DNA from 2 places in the Paenibacillus sp. FSL L8-0644 genome. Region 1 is predicted to be linked to the other one. Evidence: riboswitches for the same ligand, from Rfam matches in the RefSeq annotation. Region 1 holds a riboswitch; the other holds the start of a gene.
The links. A riboswitch is a leader RNA that binds a small molecule or an ion and turns the genes downstream of it on or off. The one in region 1 is predicted to bind S-adenosylmethionine.

Region 1 (8,882 bases):
AAGTGACGGACAGCCTCGGCATTCCCAACATTGGAGCGGAAGGCTTTGAAGCCGATGATTGTATCGGTACGCTTGCACGCCATTATTCGCAAAATGAGGACATGGATGTAATGATTCTCTCGGGAGATCATGATTTACTTCAATTAGTGGATGATCGGACACGGGTCATTATTATGAAAAAAGGCCACGGCAATTATATGGTATATACCCCGGAGACCCTGCTGACTGAAAAAGGACTTAAGCCACGCCAAGTGGTGGATCTTAAAGGCCTGATGGGGGATGCAAGCGATAATTATCCAGGAGTACGAGGTATTGGTGAGAAAACGGCACTCAAGCTGGTGCAGGAATACGACTCTATTGAGGGCATTCTGGAGAATCTGGATCAATTAACACCATCGGTCCGCAAAAAAATTGAGAGTGATTTGGATATGCTGCATCTTTCACGCAAACTCGCTGAAATTCACTGTGGTGTACCTGTAGCATGTGCTTTGGATAGTTGTCTGCTGACGTTGGATCACGTGCAAATTGTAGACAAGTTTGAGCAGCTTGAAATGAAAAGCTTGTGTACATTGATGGGTGTCGCAACCGGATCATAATGAAGCTATTAGGCTTGGTACGACAATTTAAGTAAAGTAAGTTATATAGGGATGCTGAGGCTGGATGCGTCAGTGTCCTTATTTGTATACCGTTATGTTAACGGAGTTATATCGTCTTGTGAAGGATTATATACAATTGCGATTAGGGGATTGACCTCAGGTACATTTCAGGTGAATATAGTGGAGAGAGAACCGGATTATCGAAAGGGGACAACAGCAACTATGACAGTATTGGGAGCAATTGAGGCAGGCGGTACCAAATTTGTATGTGGAATTGGCAACGAACGTGGAGAGGTACTGGAACGAGCGAGCTTTCCAACAACCACACCAGCAGAAACAATGGAGAATGTCATCGCATTTTTTGAAGGCAAGGGCATTGAAGCATTGGGCGTAGGATCGTTCGGGCCGATTGATCCTATCGAAGGTAGTGATACATATGGTTATATTACAACAACGCCAAAGCCACATTGGGGAAATTACAATCTGATTGGTAAACTGAAAGAGCATTTTGATGTGCCTATGGGGTTTGATACGGATGTGAATGGAGCAGCACTTGGTGAGTCTATTTGGGGTGCCGCCAAAGGATTGGACAACTGTCTGTATATCACGATAGGCACAGGCATCGGGGCAGGTGCTTTGGTTGGTGGAAAGCTGATACATGGATTATCTCACCCGGAAATGGGGCATATTCTGGTACGTCGTCACCCAGAAGATACTTACGAGGGGACATGTCCTTATCACGGAGATTGTTTGGAGGGTCTGGCAGCAGGTCCTGCGCTCGAAAAAAGATGGAAGGTTAAAGGACATGAGCTTTCTGTCGATCACCCGGCCTGGGAAATGGAAGCGTACTATCTGGCACAGGCTTTAATGAGCTATGTATTAATCCTGTCCCCGCAAAAAATTATTATGGGCGGGGGAGTAATGAAGCAAGACCAATTGTTCCCGCTCATTCGTACCAAACTACAAAAACTTTTGAACGGATACGTGCAGCATTCGAGTCTGACAACAGGTATTGAGCAATATATCGTATCTCCAGGATTGGGTGATAATGCTGGATTGTGCGGTGCTCTGGCATTGGCAAAGGAAAAACTGAATCATTAGAATTTAGGGTTGACGGCACTCCAAGGTACGGTTATTATATAGGCAACAGTATAGTACGGCTCAAAAAGGGAAGCACCTTTCTTGCGAATACGCAGGATAGGTGCTTTTTTTTGCGTTTTTGTGTTGTGCGGGACTGTCTTTCAACGATATGAGGGAGGAAGAAATCATGGAGATAGTATTTTTAAATCGCTTGTCCAAACGGAATGAACAGGGCTATGAGGACTTTGCTCAGGTATGGATTGGGCAGCATGAAGGGGAATGGAGTGCAGGCTGGAGCACACACCATGTCCCGGATGAAAGTATAGACGACCTTTGGTATGAGGGAAGCTTGTGGCAGGAATTACTGCATGTATACCGTCATGAGCTGGCGCTCAAAATGGCTGAGGGCTACAGGCCCCTAATCCATGGTGTATTTCATGAGCAAGAAGGATCATCAGGACGAGGACAAACGCTGCAAAAGCTGTATTGCTACAGTGATTTGTTTCCACGTGATGAAGTGTATGAGCAATTGACGATGTGGAGACGGCAAAAAGCAGCAACGGAACGAAAAGCACCTTATTTTATCGCTACGAATCGATTGCTTCGACTCATTAGCGTTTATCTTCCCCATACCGAAGAAGAACTGTTGGAGCTGCCTGGTATGGGTCAGGGTAAGGTGTCGCAATATGGGACGGAGCTATTGGCTATTACGACACAAAATGACCGCACCACGCCATTTCCGTTGAACTGGGTAGCAGAGACGCTGGAAGAAGAAGTTTTTTTGTCATGGTTATACAAGCAAAAAGAGAACCAGTACAGGCAGGAGCTGAACAAATTCAGCTTAACTAGAACGATTATTGAAGGCATTTCGGACGGTCTTTCACTGGAGCATATCGGAATGAAGACAGGTTTGCATCGTAGAGAGATGATTGAAGCTGTGGAGCATTTGGATAGAGATGGTATTGATATGGACAAGCTGATCCACAAGGAATTGGTGAATGTATCTGAGGCGGAGCAGGCAGCTATCTGGTCTGCTTATGAAGAGTTGGGGGATACGTTGCTCAAGCCCGTCATGCTGAAAGTGTATGGGGAAGAAAAGGCAACCGAAACAGGACTGGATCAGATTTATGAGCGTCTGCGTCTGATCCGTATACGGTTTCGTCATCAGCAGGTACCCGGCCGACATGTTGGATAATATAGAACTAGTTGGATAAAGCTGGGTATTAAAGTATATTCAGGGTCCAACATACTAAAAAGCAGCAGCCAGTTCCTCACAGGACACGGCTGCTGCTTTTTATGACCAAGCTTGAAAATAGAAAAAAGTATCCAATTTGATACTTTTTCCCCTTTTATTTTTAAACCCAGTCTTTCTTACGGAAAATACAGAACATACTGACGCCTAATGCCACCATAATACCAATGACGACAAAATAGCCATAACGTGTATGAAGCTCAGGCATATTATCGAAGTTCATCCCATATATTCCGGTAATGACCGTCAATGGCATAAATACGGTCGTAATTGCTGTAAACACACGCATAATTTCATTGGCACGGTTGGCGATACTGGATTGATAAGCTTCTCGAAGGTTACCCATCAAGTCGCGGTAAGTTTCGAAAGTCTCCGAAATTTTCACAGCATTTTCATAAATGTCGCTAAAATATTTTTGCAATTGATCGTCGATGAGCCGCAAATCCCGCTTGTTCAGGGTATTGATGACTTCTTTTTGCGGGCCCAACACTTTTTTCAGCCACAGAATCTCACTGCGTAAGCCGATGATTTCGTTCAAATGCGACTTTTTCGTATGCATTAGAATATCTTCTTCCAGCTTTTCAATGCGGACCTCAATCCGGTCACCAACCAGAAAATAGTTGTCAACAATTAAGTCGACCAACAGATACATAAAACGGTCAGGCTGGCTGACTTCTTGCTCCCACAGCATAGGCTTGAGGGTACGAAGCTCATTGATTTTCTGCTTGGTCACCGTAATGATAAAATGGCGGCCGAGAAAAATGTTCAAAGCTCGCAAAAATATTTCTTCATCATCAAAACGAATGCTATTTACAACGATAAAATAATGGCTTTCATAAATTTCAATCTTCGGACGCTGTTCTTCTTCACTCAAACAGTCTTCTACTGCAAGATCATGCATGGAAAATAAAGGCTGGAGCACTGCCAAATCATCGACATCGGCATCAATCCAATAAAAACCTTCTGCCGGTGCAGTAAGCGCCATTTCAATTTCTTCGACAGGGGTAAAAACCCCGTTGTTGACCAAACGGATTTTCATATACGTCACTCCTTATGCTCCGCCGTAACGGAAATACGTTTACCTTAAGCATAAGGAATGGACTCAGTTAGCCAGTTAGCCGGTGCGGGTAAGCGTGCACTCTCATCAAAAGCCGGAGGCTTTTGGAGCATGCAGAGCCTGGCGTCCCGTCTTTCGGCAAGCTGAAGTCATTCCTATGCTGTTGTTCAGGGATCGCCGCCTATTCGGACTCGGGTCGCCTTCCATTCCGGATTCACCTCTCAAATGTTCTTTTTTTAGATTGCCACAGTATCGCAGGAAACACTCAAGTCTGCACTACTGCTCCATATTTTTGCCTAATAGCACTTGTATAGTATAACGCTCGGCCTACGGCCTTTCAAGCGCAAAATCATGGGCAAAATCAACAGTAGTGGCAAGAGCTTCAGCGATAGGAGGGATATGATTTAACCTATGGAAAAGGTAGACAAAATGTGAATGCAGGTTACAAATTTGCAAGTCCCATCTTGACGAAGCCCAGCCGATGCATTAAAGTGAACAACAAGAACTTTGTGAACCCAAAATGAATATAGCGAAATCTTATCAAGAGCAGGTGGAGGGACTAGCCCGATGATACCCGGCAACCGGCGATTTTAATCGCACGGTGCTAATTCTTGCAGGACGCGCGCTTTGTACAAAGCGCGTTGCCCTGACAGATGAGAGAGGCGCATATGGATACAAATATGACCTTTCTCTAACCAGAGAAAGGTCTTTTTATTATATGCCCGGCATCTCAACAAGACGATTTTCGCAAAACTTACCGAACAAGGAGTGAGTTTACATGCCGATTAAAATCCCAGACACATTACCTGCTAAGGAAGTGCTGGAGGGCGAAAATATTTTCGTAATGGATGAAAGCTTGGCTTATCATCAGGATATTCGTCCGTTGCGTATCGCCATTTTGAATTTAATGCCTACAAAGGAAACGACGGAAACCCAACTGTTGCGCCTGGTCGGCAATACGCCGTTGCAAGTGGATGTCACGCTGGTGCATATGAAGTCTCATGTATCCAAAAATACATCGCAAGAATATTTGAACATGTTCTATAAAACGTTTGACGAGATCAAGAACAGTCGTTTTGACGGCATGGTCATTACAGGAGCCCCGGTTGAACAGCTTGAGTTTGAGGATGTGAACTACTGGGAGGAAATCCGGCAAATCTTTGAATGGACGAAAACGAATGTAACTTCGACCATGCATATCTGTTGGGCCTCACAGGCAGGCTTATACCATCATTTCGATGTCCCTAAATATGGGCTCGACTACAAATGCTTCGGTGTATTTCCACACACCGTGATTAAACCTAAAGTAAAATTGTTACGCGGCTTTGATGAACTGTTTTATGCTCCTCATTCCAGGCATACGGAGGTTCGTCGGGAAGATATTGATCATATCGCCGAATTAGAAGTTTTATCCGAATCCGAAGAAGCTGGAGTGTACCTCGTAGCCACGCTTGACGGTAAACAAATTTTTGTAACTGGGCATTCTGAATATGACCCGCTTTCACTGAAATGGGAATACGACCGCGATGTAGCCAAAGGAATGGATATTGAAGTCCCCAAAAATTATTTTCCTAATGATGATCCTGAGCGCACCCCCCCCTCAATTTGGCGGGCGCACGCCAATTTATTATTCTCGAATTGGCTGAACTATTATGTATACCAAGAAACACCTTATGATATCGGGCCCCAGATTTAAAAAAGGAGCATGTAGTTTACCTTTGTAGAGTATCACCTTGCAGTAGCGCAGCAGTATAGTCTTTGACATCCATTTTTGCAGGATTGGTTATAGCACCCACTATGGAAGTTAACAGGAGGATTCATATGAGTGAGAAACAGTGGAAAATCGAAAGTAGATTGGCACAAATCGGTTCAGTAGAAGAGCCAGTAACCGGGGCTGTTAATTACCCGATTTACCAATCTACGGCGTTCCGCCATCCCCGTCTGGGTCAAAGCACAGGATTTGATTACATTCGGACGATCAATCCCACGCGAAAGGTACTGGAAGAGGCTTCTGCTGCACTTGAATCGGGTGATGCAGGCTTTGCATGCAGCTCAGGTATGGCGGCGCTGCAAACGGTATTTGCATTGTTTGGACAGGGAGATCATCTCATAGTATCGCTGGATCTGTATGGCGGGACGTATCGTTTGCTGGAGCATATTTTGTCTAAATTTGGTGTGACAGCCAGTTATGTGGATACGAACGATCTTGAAGCGCTCGAACAGTCATGTCGACCGAATACCAAAGCTGTATTCATAGAAACGCCTACAAATCCGTTAATGATGATTACTGATATTCGAGCGGTGGCTAAATGGGCATCACAACATCAGTTGCTTACCATTGTAGATAATACGCTGCTAACGCCATATTTCCAGCGGCCATTGGAACTGGGCGCGGATATTGTGGTACATAGCGCAACCAAATATTTGGGCGGACACAACGATGTGCTGGCAGGGTTGATCGTAACCAAAGGCAAAGAGCTATCAGCTGAAATTGCATTCCTGCACAATTCCATAGGGGCAGTGCTTTCCCCAAGCGATTGCTACCAGTTAATGAAGGGCATGAAGACGTTAGCGCTGCGTATGGACCGACACGAGCATAATGCAACAGTGCTGTCTAACTATTTACTGACGCATCCGGCTGTGGCGGAAGTATTTTATCCAGCTCTAGAAGGCCATCCAGGTCGTGAGATTCAAAATAAACAATCCAGCGGAAATACGGGTATCTTTTCCTTTAAAGTAAAGGATGCTCGTTATGTGGAACCTTTGCTTCGTCACATTAAGCTCATTGCGTTTGCGGAAAGTCTCGGCGGTGTGGAATCGTTAATGACCTATCCCGCTGTGCAGACACATGCGGACATACCAGCAGAAATTCGGGATGCAGTCGGGGTAGATGACAGGCTGTTGCGTTTCTCCGTAGGCATTGAGCATACAGACGACCTAATTGAAGATTTACGTTCGGCGTTGGAAGCGGCACGTCAAGAAGTAGAAGGAGGAGAGCTGCAATGATAGAGGATGCGAGGAGGATCGGGCAGGATCTGAACAAAGAGCGGAAGTTCGCTACCAAGCTGCTGCATTTTGGCTCTGAAATTGACAGCGTTACGGGGGCATCGAGCGTCCCGATCTATCAAGCTTCTACCTTCCACCATCACGATATTTTTAATCCTCCACAGCATGACTATAGCCGTTCAGGTAATCCGACACGACAAGCTTTGGAGGATTATATCGCTTTATTAGAAGGCGGGGCGTGCGGTTTTGCCTTTGCATCAGGTATGGCGGCCATCTCTACTACATTTATGCTCTTGTCTGCTGGAGATCATGTCATTGTTTCCGAGGACGTATATGGAGGAACATATCGACTGCTGACCTCCATTTTGAAACGGATGAATATCGAAACGACCTTCGTCGACATGACGGACCTCAACCTTGTGAAAGATGCGTTGCAGGAGAATACAAGGGCTGTATATATGGAAACTCCGTCCAATCCGACACTCAAAATTACCGATGTGGCAGGAATAACTTCTTGGGCACAGGACAACGGGCTTTTAACGTTATTGGATAATACTTTTATGACACCTTATTATCAACGTCCGATTGAGCAGGGAGTTGATATTGTATTGCACAGTGCGACCAAGTTTCTGGGCGGACACAGCGATGTGCTGGCAGGACTTGCGGTAGCACGTACCGAATCGTTGGGAAGACAAATCAAGCAGCTCCAAAATGGACTGGGTACCGTGTTGGCTCCGCAGGAGTCATGGTTGCTCATGCGCGGTATGAAGACACTGGAGGCTCGTATGGCTCACAGCGAAAAGAGCGCAGCGAAGCTCGCTAACTGGCTGAACGAGCGCAACGACATTGAGGCGGTATACTACCCGGGTCTGGAGAATCATCCAGGGCGTGAAGTTCATGAGCGCCAATCCAGCGGTTATGGTGCAGTGATATCTTTTGATGTGGGTTCTGGTGAGCGTGCAAAAGAAGTCCTCAGTCGCGTACGTATTCCAATTGTAGCGGTGAGTCTGGGAGCTGTGGAAAGCATCTTGTCGTATCCGGCGATGATGTCACATGCGGCTATGCCCCATAGTGTACGATTGGAGCGCGGGATTACGAACGGACTACTCCGTTTCTCCGTAGGTTTGGAGGATATTGACGACCTGATCAGTGATCTGGATGAGGCGCTGCGCTAGAGCGTTAGCACATCCGCAGCATCTTTGTCGTTTTCACGCTGAGAGCAAATATGTACAGTACTAAACAGCAAGTTTCCAGTATTTCAGGAGGCTTGCTGTTTTCTATAAAATAACATGAACGACAGTGTGAAAAAAGACACTTTTCAGTTCTGTTTTCTTATTTTTTGGCTATATGCAACGTTGAGATAAGCTTGGCAGTTGCCTGTTTTCCTAGGTGAAAAGCAGAAAGAAGCGGGAATAAGTATGGTTCCTTACCTAAAGATATGTTAGTATTATCATTAGGTTTTACTATGCTAAATAGCACAGACAACATACAAGGCTAGTCATGAACATACATTACGGCAGGGTTCGAACGCAGGTTTGTGAAAGCATTCTCGTTCATAAGTCCTGTCGTTCATTTCGTCGCCCTGTGACAGCGAAGGAGGATACACCATGAGTGTAATCGACCATATTTTAGATAAAGCCCTACGCGGCGAACGCCTGAATTTAGAGGATACCGTTGCTTTGTTCGAATCAGACGAGGTAGAAAAAATCGGTCATGCGGCGAATAAAGTCATGAATCGCATGCATCCCGATCCCGTTAAAACCTTCGTTATCGGACGAAATATTAACTATACAAACGTGTGTGACGTATACTGTCGCTTCTGCGCTTTTTATCGTAGACCAGGTTCTGATGAAGGTTATGTTTTGCCGGATGAGGTGATCTTTCAGAAGAT
Region 2 (8,882 bases), 2.6 Mb from region 1:
CCGCAATTAATGTCAAGCTTAATACAGCCAATACCCATTTCTTCATGTTATTACCCCTCCAATAATTTGTAATATTCAGGAGCAGACGTCCTGATCAATAAGGATATCTATATGTTTTCCCTATTTTCGAGTATAATGCCGCACGAGACGGTCTCCCGCCATTTGCAGCAATTGAACCAATACGACCATCAGCACGACCGCAACGATCATTACAGCCGTTTCATAACGATAATAGCCGTAGTTGATAGCCAGTGTACCCAGTCCACCGCCCCCGATCATCCCGGACATTGCCGTGTAGGATACGAGTGTAACGACGGTAATGGTTAATGCGGCTAGCAGTCCCGGAAGTGCCTCACGTAACAGCACACGCCGGATAATTTGTCCTGTCGAGGCCCCCATTGCTTGTGCGGCTTCAATGACACCCTTGTCCACTTCACGCAGAGACGTTTCGACAAGACGTGCGAAGAATGGGGCAGCCCCGATAACCAATGGTGGGATGGTTCCCAACACCCCGGTCGAGGTACCTACCAGCGATCGTGTAAAAGGAATAAGTGCAACGATCAAAATGATAAATGGCACGGAACGTAAAATGTTAACGATGAATGATAATACAATGTATATCACCTTCATCAGAGTCAACGAGGAGCGGCTCGCCAGAAACAATAATATGCCGAGCGGCAAACCAATAATGAGGGTGAACAATGCGGATGCACCGAGCATCTGAAGGGTTTCCATAGTAGAATTCCCTAGCTCTTCCCAACTCACTTGTGAAAAATCAAGTTCGCTCATTGTCCGATCACCTCCACATCAAGTCCTTGCCCAGACACTTCGCGCAGCGTATGCTCTATATCCTCATGATTTCCTTCAAAACGAACGATTAGCTGACCATAGGGTACATTTTTAATCGTAGATATGGTTCCCTGCAAGATCGCAAAATCAACCCCAGTGCTTCGAGCCGTACGCGACAGAATCGCATCATATGTTTTGCTGCCCAAAAAGGAGATACGCACCACCTGTGCCGACTCGCCCTCACCTGCTGCCGCAATCGCTGCTTGCAACTCCTCGGGATGTTCTGACTCCCGCTGGATAAAGTCCTTGGTTACCTGGTGCTGTGGCTTCAAAAATACTTCCGCCACCGGACCTTGCTCCACGATGTCACCCTGATGAATGACGCCAACTTTATCACAGATGCTTTGAATGACATGCATTTCATGTGTAATCAGCACGATGGTTAAATTAAATCGCTGATTAATATCCAGCAGCAATTTCAGGATAGACCCCGTCGTCTGCGGATCAAGCGCAGAAGTCGCTTCGTCACACAGCAATACATGAGGATCACTAGCCAACGCCCGCGCAATTCCTACCCGCTGTTTCTGTCCACCTGAGAGCTGTGACGGATATTTTCCACTGTGCTCTTCGAGACCCACCAGTTCCAGCAGTTCACGGACCTTCTGGTCCAACTTCTGCTTGGGCGTGTTTACCAGCCGCAACGGAAATGCAATATTGTCATATACCGTCGCCGAAGACAACAAATTAAAATGCTGAAAAATCATTCCGATTTTTCGGCGCTGCATTTGTAACTGGGATTGACTCACAGTAGTGAGGTTTACCCCGTCTACCCATACTTCACCTGAAGTAGGGCGTTCCAATAAATTAATACAGCGGATCAATGTACTTTTCCCTGCCCCGGAGTGACCAATCACTCCGAATATTTCTCCACGCTTTATAGAAAGATTCAACCCAGACAGCGCATTTACGCGTCGGTTGCCTTTGCCATAATGCTTGGTTAACTGCTTAAGCTCTATCAACGTGCTGCGACCCCCTTCACTTCTTCCTTACCCTTTTTACCAGTTGTCATCTCTCAGGATTGTATAAAATCGCTATTTATTTATACAAAAAAGAGCCCCTTTCACAGAATGAAAAGGGCCCCACCTTGCGATCCTTTTCTCATCTGCCAAAATCGCTATAACTCTAGCGGTTTTGTAGGAATTAGCACCATCATGTTCCCTCCCAGTGTATTACACCGGGAAAAAACGGGTTGCCGGGCTTCATCGGGCCAGTCCCTCCACCTCTCTGGATAAGAAAAATATGTTAAACTCCAGCTTTAGCTGTCCGTTAAGTTTATATAAAAAAACATAATTCAAGCATTTTTCTGAAACTAGGTTTCAGTATAGATAGTTTACATTGCTTTGTCAAAGGATATTTTCTATCATATTTTTGGGCGTACTGCCCGGTTCTTCCATTGTTTCGCAGTATAAGTAAAGGCGATTGACAACGACCGACACACCATTTCCAAGCCCTGCTGCAAATCTTCCAAATGGTGATCAAGGTCCTCCAGTTGGATTTTTCCATACAAAGCTCGGTGTCGTTGCCAGAGATCATCCTGCATTTCTGTATTCATATAGTGTATCTCCGTATTTCGCCGCTTACGCAGCCGATTGATCGCATCGTTGTATGTATCCTTGATATCATATAAATTATCGGTCAATACAGGATGCATTTTGAGATACTTGAGCTGCCGCAACACGGTAAAATACGAATAATGCGCCTTATACTGTCCTGTTTTTAAATCATACAGATCATTCAGCCAGTTGCCCAGCTTATCCAGAATGGAAAATACCCTCACAAACCCATCTTTATAAAAGAAAACATACAATGCATAGTCGGATTTTTCATCCTCACTCATATCTTCAGCATATCCGGCTTTCACTTTCATACGGAAAAAGGCGGCAGCATGATGGCTCTGCTCCAGTTCATCCAGAGATGACATTAGACCGCGTGTCAAAATATCCGCCTTCCGAAAATCGTGGGTCGGATCTCCACCAGCCTGAATTTGCCGTTCCAGCAGGTTCAACATATCTGACATGCTATTCATGGCATCTAGCAGGATGCCCTTGTTCACACGCGGCGGCTCACCCAGTAGCTTGCGTATCATGCTTACGCCTCCTTATAAATATAAAATCCGGCTGTAGGTTTAATTAGGGCGTCAAGCGAAATAACTTGTCCATCGTTGATCTACAAGCTTAACAATATCCCCACGCGGTAACACCTCATCCGGATACCCCGGCTTCATACGCGCATCCACTACAATCGGCAGCTTATAGTTCAGATGATGCAAACGCACTTCGCTGTCCGCGTACATATCCGTAGCCGGGTTAAAGCGAGTGAATACCGTCCACAGGAACGAGGCTTGAGAGCGAACGACTTCCTTGGCATCGTCCACAATGAAAACGAGCGGCCACTCTTGCTCACCCGCAGCTAATCGCTCCAATACACGCGCAGCGAGTTCAGGCTCCTGCTCAAAGGAAGAGCCGGACACAACGAGGCACCCTCCGCAATAGGGCTCAATTTCACGAATGCCCGGCAGATCGCCTCCCTCATAAGCACGAGGCAATTCACGTACAGGCTCACCTATTCCCATCAGGATCGCCTTACTGCCATGATTCAGCTTGCGGCCTGTGTAATCGAGTGTATCGTGTGACGTGTGATTGAAAATAAATAAATCCCTTGCTGGATTAAATCGCTCCAGAATGGTTTCTAACAGCAGGTTAAAGTCAGATAAATCAATGACTCGATCTGTCAGCATCAGGAACTTGGTCAATGACAATTGACCTTGACCCAAAATGGTAAAACCGGATACAAGCGCTTCACGGGAGTAGCTTTCACGTACGACTGCCGCTGCCAGCGCATGTACGCCCGTTTCCGCATACGCCCACAGGGACTTGACGGAAGGCATCACAAGCGGATAGGCAGGCGACAGCAGACGTTGCAAAAACTCACCGAGGTAGTAGTCTTCTTGCCGAGGCTTACCTACAATGGTTGCCGGATAAATGGCATCCTTGCGGTGATGCATATGTTTGACATGAAATACAGGGAAATCATGCTGTAATGAATAATATCCAAAATGATCGCCAAACGGGCCTTCCGGACGGCGTTCATGAGGTGGCACATAACCGCTGATTGCAAATTCTGCTTCTGCTGGAATCCGATGACCCCCAAGCGGGTCCTCTGTCATGGGCAGCTTGCCTCCCATAATAAGCGAAGCCAGCAACAGCTCAGGCAAGTTTTCCGGTGCTGGAGCAATGGCAGACGCAATCAGAGCAGGCGGGCCACCGATGATAATCGTCGTAGGCAACGGCTCATTACGCAGCTCCGCTTCATGATAATGGAAACCGCCGCCTTTATGAATTTGCCAGTGAATGCCCGTCGTCTGATCATCATAAATCTGAATGCGGTACATCCCCAGATTATGATCCTTGGGCTGACCTGGCTTCTCGGTATACACGAGTGGAAGGGTAATAAACGGTCCTCCATCCTCATGCCAACTGGTCACTTTAGGCAGTGGTGCCAGCGGAGCCTCTGTACGGCGAACTCCCAATACAGGAGCCTCGCTATGAGATACTGTTTTTAGGCCTACTTTTAGCATGTCCTTAATCAGGCCACGTTCATTCCACAATGCTTTGGGTGTAGGTGGAAACAATGTTTTGGTTGCTCCTACAATCGCATCCATCAGTTGCTCTGGGCGCGGGCCAAAAGCCATGTCCACACGGCGATTCGTGCCAAACAGATTACTGGCTACAGGAAACGGAGTTCCTTTTACATTCGTGAACAGCAGTGCCGGCCCTTCTTCCTCAATGACTCTTCGATGAATCTCAGCCAGCTCCAAGTAAGGATCGACAGGTGCCTCTATAATTTTAAGATGATTTTCTTTACGCAGTGCTTCAATAAATTGGCGCAAATTCTGGTAGATCAACTGGACGATTCCTCCTAAGCAAATCAAGCCCTCGAGAAACTCGTGGGCCTGGTTTGTTTCTTATATGCTATTATACGTGTTTAAACGCCACTTGGGCAAAAAATCCGCTTCACTATGATCTATGAAATGCTTAGGTACGTTGTGCTTGGGTCGGAACAAGCTTGCGATCCGGTGACAATTGCCATACACGATAGCTCAGATAAGCCAAGATGGAGAACAACGATGCAATCACCAGCATATGCCCCAGCACGATAAACATGTAGATTTCAGGTCTGTTGACGTACAGCAAGATAATTCCAATCACCACTTGAAGCAGGATTAACAAGACCGATACAACACCCAATATACGGATGTCCCGGTGATTCGGGTGATAACGGTATGCGTAGTGACCCACAGCCAAGATAATGACGAACAGCAGACCGGCTGAAATCTGATGAAGCAACAGTGGAGATATGAAGCCTCCAATATTTACAACCTTCTGGATGACCGAGTGACTAAGCAACGCCCCTGAATAGACAGCAATATAGGTATAGATCGTCGATAGCCATATAAAATTACGAAAGCCCCGACTGACAGGCCCAGGAATCAGACGCGGAGTGTGGCGTGAGTCCGCATGCTCCTGCCAGGCCCCCAGCGTCATCATAGTCGCACTGGCAAAAGCGATAAGCGCAAAGCCAAAATGCAGTCCCATGACCGCAGCTGATTGGGAGAATATGACAGCCAACGCCCCCATTGCACCTTGTATGATCACAAACAAGAGCGTGAGCAGCGAGAATAGCTGTAAATCCTTTCGATGCTTCATAAACAGCAAAAAGCCAACAAATGAGGCGATAGAAAGAATCCCGGCCATGGCACTGACGGAGCGGTGAGAGAACTCAATAAGGGATGCGATCGTATGTGCCGGAACCAGCTTACCATTGCATAGCGGGAATTCCCGGCCACAGCCCAGACCCGAATCCGTCCGCGTCACAACACCTCCACCGAAGGTAGCCAAAAACATGACAATACATGTTACGAGTGCCAGCCATTTTAATATTCTAATTTTGTTATTCAAATTCACCCGTATCCTTCCAAATATAATATTTATTCACTTTATATGTTGTGAAATGATCACTTATAGTAATTATAACTGATATATCGTTCCTTGACATACGAGCTTTGTTGACAAAATGTGAACGTGTTCGTGAGAAAGCCGCCCCCTTGAAAGGAAGCGGCTTTCTGAATGTCTTGATGTTTAAAATTCAATTTGGAACCTTCATGTATGCATGTACAGCATTCATTATTTTGCCAAGCTCGTATGGACTTCAACAGCCCGATCCAAAAATTGCTCAATCTCCTCGCGGGATTTGCGCAGTCTGTTCACCAGACGTACCAGTTCTCGCCCTTCACTGTAAGCGATAAAGCTAGGAATCCCCAATACATTCTGCTCTTGACTGACGCTTTCGGCCTGTTCTACATCAATCTCAATTAATGTAAGCTTATCTGCATATTGTTGTTCCACATCAGGCATGAACGGATCAATGAAATGACAATCCCCACACCAGTCCGCCTTAAATACAGCCACCGTTACGCCCGGAGTGGATATTGCCTTATTAAAGTCTTCATGAGAGACGATTTTTTGCATGGATGATTCCTCCTTAAATTCTTTTTATACTGAAAAGATTGCACTTTCTATTGTAACGCCAAGTGAAGCTTTTGCACACTCCCCCATTCTGCTCACATGCCGATTGGAAGCCCTCTCATTGAGGCATACTAAAGATATACTTAAGAATCCACCACATAAACGACGACATCCTAACAGCATACCCAACTTACTTGGCAGGATACGGGGATGCTTGCAGTTGGAAAGGAGGTTATTTAGTCATGTCTCTTACCGAATGGCTCCATACGGCATCTCGACAGCTTCAGGGAGGGCTAAAGTTACTGGGTTCCGTTCCCCGTGTTGCTGAGGAAGCTTGGGAAGGCAAACGGGCAGCCTGGACCGAATCCCGCAAATTACGCTACCCCTTGCGTGAACTAGCGTGGGATTATCATACGGCACAGGCCGCTATGAATGAAGCTGAAGCGTTAATGTTGGTGAACGGACCCGCTACGCGTCCCTCTTCTCTGAATATGCCCTTATGCGAAACAGACTGTGAGCTGCTGGAGCGGATCAAGAATGATACAGCACAGGAGAATCGCAGCAACGTCACCCGCACTGCCGCTTACCTTGAATGCTATCGTGGCTACCCGGAGTTACACTGGGCATTACTGGCCCACCTGGTTTCTCGTAATGGCGGCTATCATATGACCGATCTGAAAGGGGGGCTGATTGGCAAGCTGTTCGGCGAACAGGAAAAGGAATGGCTGTATCGGCTACTGGAGCGCTGTAACGCCCTTATTTTTCAAGACGCTTATCCGCAGTTGCAACTTTACATGCACAGCCGTCATTTAGGTCGGAGTTGCTTTCATTTGTTGCCTTATTTTCACGTTTCGCCATTCATGAAGCCCTTTTGGGAACGTTTCTGGGCATGGCGTGATAGCTCTCTGTTGACTGTGGCGCTCATCATTAATGAACAAAACTATATTGAAGGACGTGTGGTAAAAGATCCGTATTTTCAAAAATTTGTGACACACAAGCCGGGCTTTTATTTGCATGACTGGCTCCAGCTTAATCAGGTTATATTTCCACTTGGGCTAAACGGTGGGCTTGCTGGACTAGTGATGGAGCGTTTCGGCCATTTGGACGAGCGGATCGGCTTTGGCAAAAGTCTCTATGCTATGCTCTTCGGCCATCAGCAGGTGCTGGACCAGGCATCAGCATTCGCTAACAGTGTGCCGCATACGGGTTCACGCAGCGACTATTGGCCTGGACTATTCACCCCGAATGAACAAAAAGCGTTGCACTCTCCAGATGAAAGTGCAACGCTTTTAGCACATGAATGGCTACCGCCAGGACAACGTCTGTACAGCCCGGAGCTGAACGCCGTCTGGTCCGATACAACTTATGATCCAATCCCCCGGTATGACTGGTTTCAGGACGGCTCCACACTTGGGCATCTCAGCGAACCAAGGCGACCGCTGTTATTTGCCATGCGCCACGAGCATCGCCATGGCATACAAAAAACAGCAATGGCCCACGTTGCCCATAACAGCTTGCAACCTTTCCACTGAAAGACTGGAGAGCTCTTTTAGCCTCACTGTCCTGTGGACTCACGCTGTAGGCGCATTAACGGACGTAGTACCTTTTGCAACATACGTGGGTAGTTGCCCAGCTCGTCCCTGCGCAATACGCGCAATACAACCAGCAACACCAAGTAGCATACCAGTACAGCTGCCCCGGCAATACAGCACGCGATCAAGAAGGCCACACGCGCAGGCATCAGATGCACCAGCAGAATACAGGCTTCATTTACACCGTATCCGACAGCTCCCGAGACGACGACTGCGGTTAAGAACCCTGCCCAGCGACGGCCCATGATGGAAAAGGAGACGATCCCTTTAAGCACACGCAAATTCAGCAATGTGATCACGAGGAAACATAATCCGGTTGCGGCAATGATCCCGTAAATCCCAAGCCAACCAGCCAGCAGCCAGCTCGCTGCAAACTTAACGACGATACCGACCATGACATTAACCATTGAAATACGCGGCTTGCCCATACCGATCAGTATTGAATTAGAAGTCATCATCGTAATCTGGAATATCGTTCCGAGTGTCAGAACAGCGATGATACCACTGCCTCCAAGCGAGCTGAACAGTAAACCATTAATAGAATAAGCGGTCACACATAAAGCCAGCACAATCGGCATTCCAGTCAAAATAGAGATACGCAAAGCCAGCGTCATCTGATTTTGTAAATGCTGCTCATCCTTACGGGCAAATGCCGCTGAAATGATCGGAATAAGCGATTGACTGAGCGCAATGGCCAAAATCGGCGGAATTCCCGCCACACTCTGTGCCCGAGAGCCTAGATAACCCAACTGAGTAGTCGCCTGATCCAATCCCACTTGACCAGATAGCAGTCTCACCACAATCGACGTATCAATAAAGTTGACCGCCGGAACCGTCAGAGACGACAATACAATTGGAATGGAAAGCTTGAAAATATCTTTGTAAATGCGCATCATCGGTAGCGCGGAGCTTTCCT

Region 2: linked by a shared signal. The riboswitch ahead of NSS94_RS19930 (methionine ABC transporter ATP-binding protein) and the one ahead of metA (homoserine O-acetyltransferase MetA) in region 1 are both predicted to bind S-adenosylmethionine.

The regions. Positions count from the first base shown of each region.
Region 1 covers NZ_JBBOYN010000001.1:1,755,500-1,764,381, forward strand. The annotation lists gene NSS94_RS07930 (5'-3' exonuclease) at 1-596, shown strand, start outside; gene NSS94_RS07935 (ROK family protein) at 819-1,697, shown strand; gene NSS94_RS07940 (HRDC domain-containing protein) at 1,864-2,871, shown strand; gene corA (magnesium/cobalt transporter CorA) at 3,032-3,967, opposite strand; SAM riboswitch class I at 4,520-4,645, shown strand; gene metA (homoserine O-acetyltransferase MetA) at 4,764-5,681, shown strand; gene NSS94_RS07955 (PLP-dependent transferase) at 5,807-6,991, shown strand; gene NSS94_RS07960 (aminotransferase class I/II-fold pyridoxal phosphate-dependent enzyme) at 6,988-8,166, shown strand; gene mqnC (cyclic dehypoxanthinyl futalosine synthase) at 8,599-8,882, shown strand, end outside.
Region 2 covers NZ_JBBOYN010000001.1:4,382,375-4,391,256, forward strand. The annotation lists gene NSS94_RS19920 (MetQ/NlpA family ABC transporter substrate-binding protein) at 1-46, opposite strand, end outside; gene NSS94_RS19925 (methionine ABC transporter permease) at 121-789, opposite strand; gene NSS94_RS19930 (methionine ABC transporter ATP-binding protein) at 786-1,808, opposite strand; SAM riboswitch class I at 1,945-2,084, opposite strand; gene NSS94_RS19935 (Cthe_2314 family HEPN domain-containing protein) at 2,210-2,935, opposite strand; gene NSS94_RS19940 (UbiD family decarboxylase) at 2,987-4,753, opposite strand; gene NSS94_RS19945 (COX15/CtaA family protein) at 4,884-5,813, opposite strand; gene NSS94_RS19950 (thioredoxin family protein) at 6,033-6,377, opposite strand; gene NSS94_RS19955 (DUF2515 family protein) at 6,617-7,906, shown strand; gene NSS94_RS19960 (putative polysaccharide biosynthesis protein) at 7,930-8,882, opposite strand, start outside.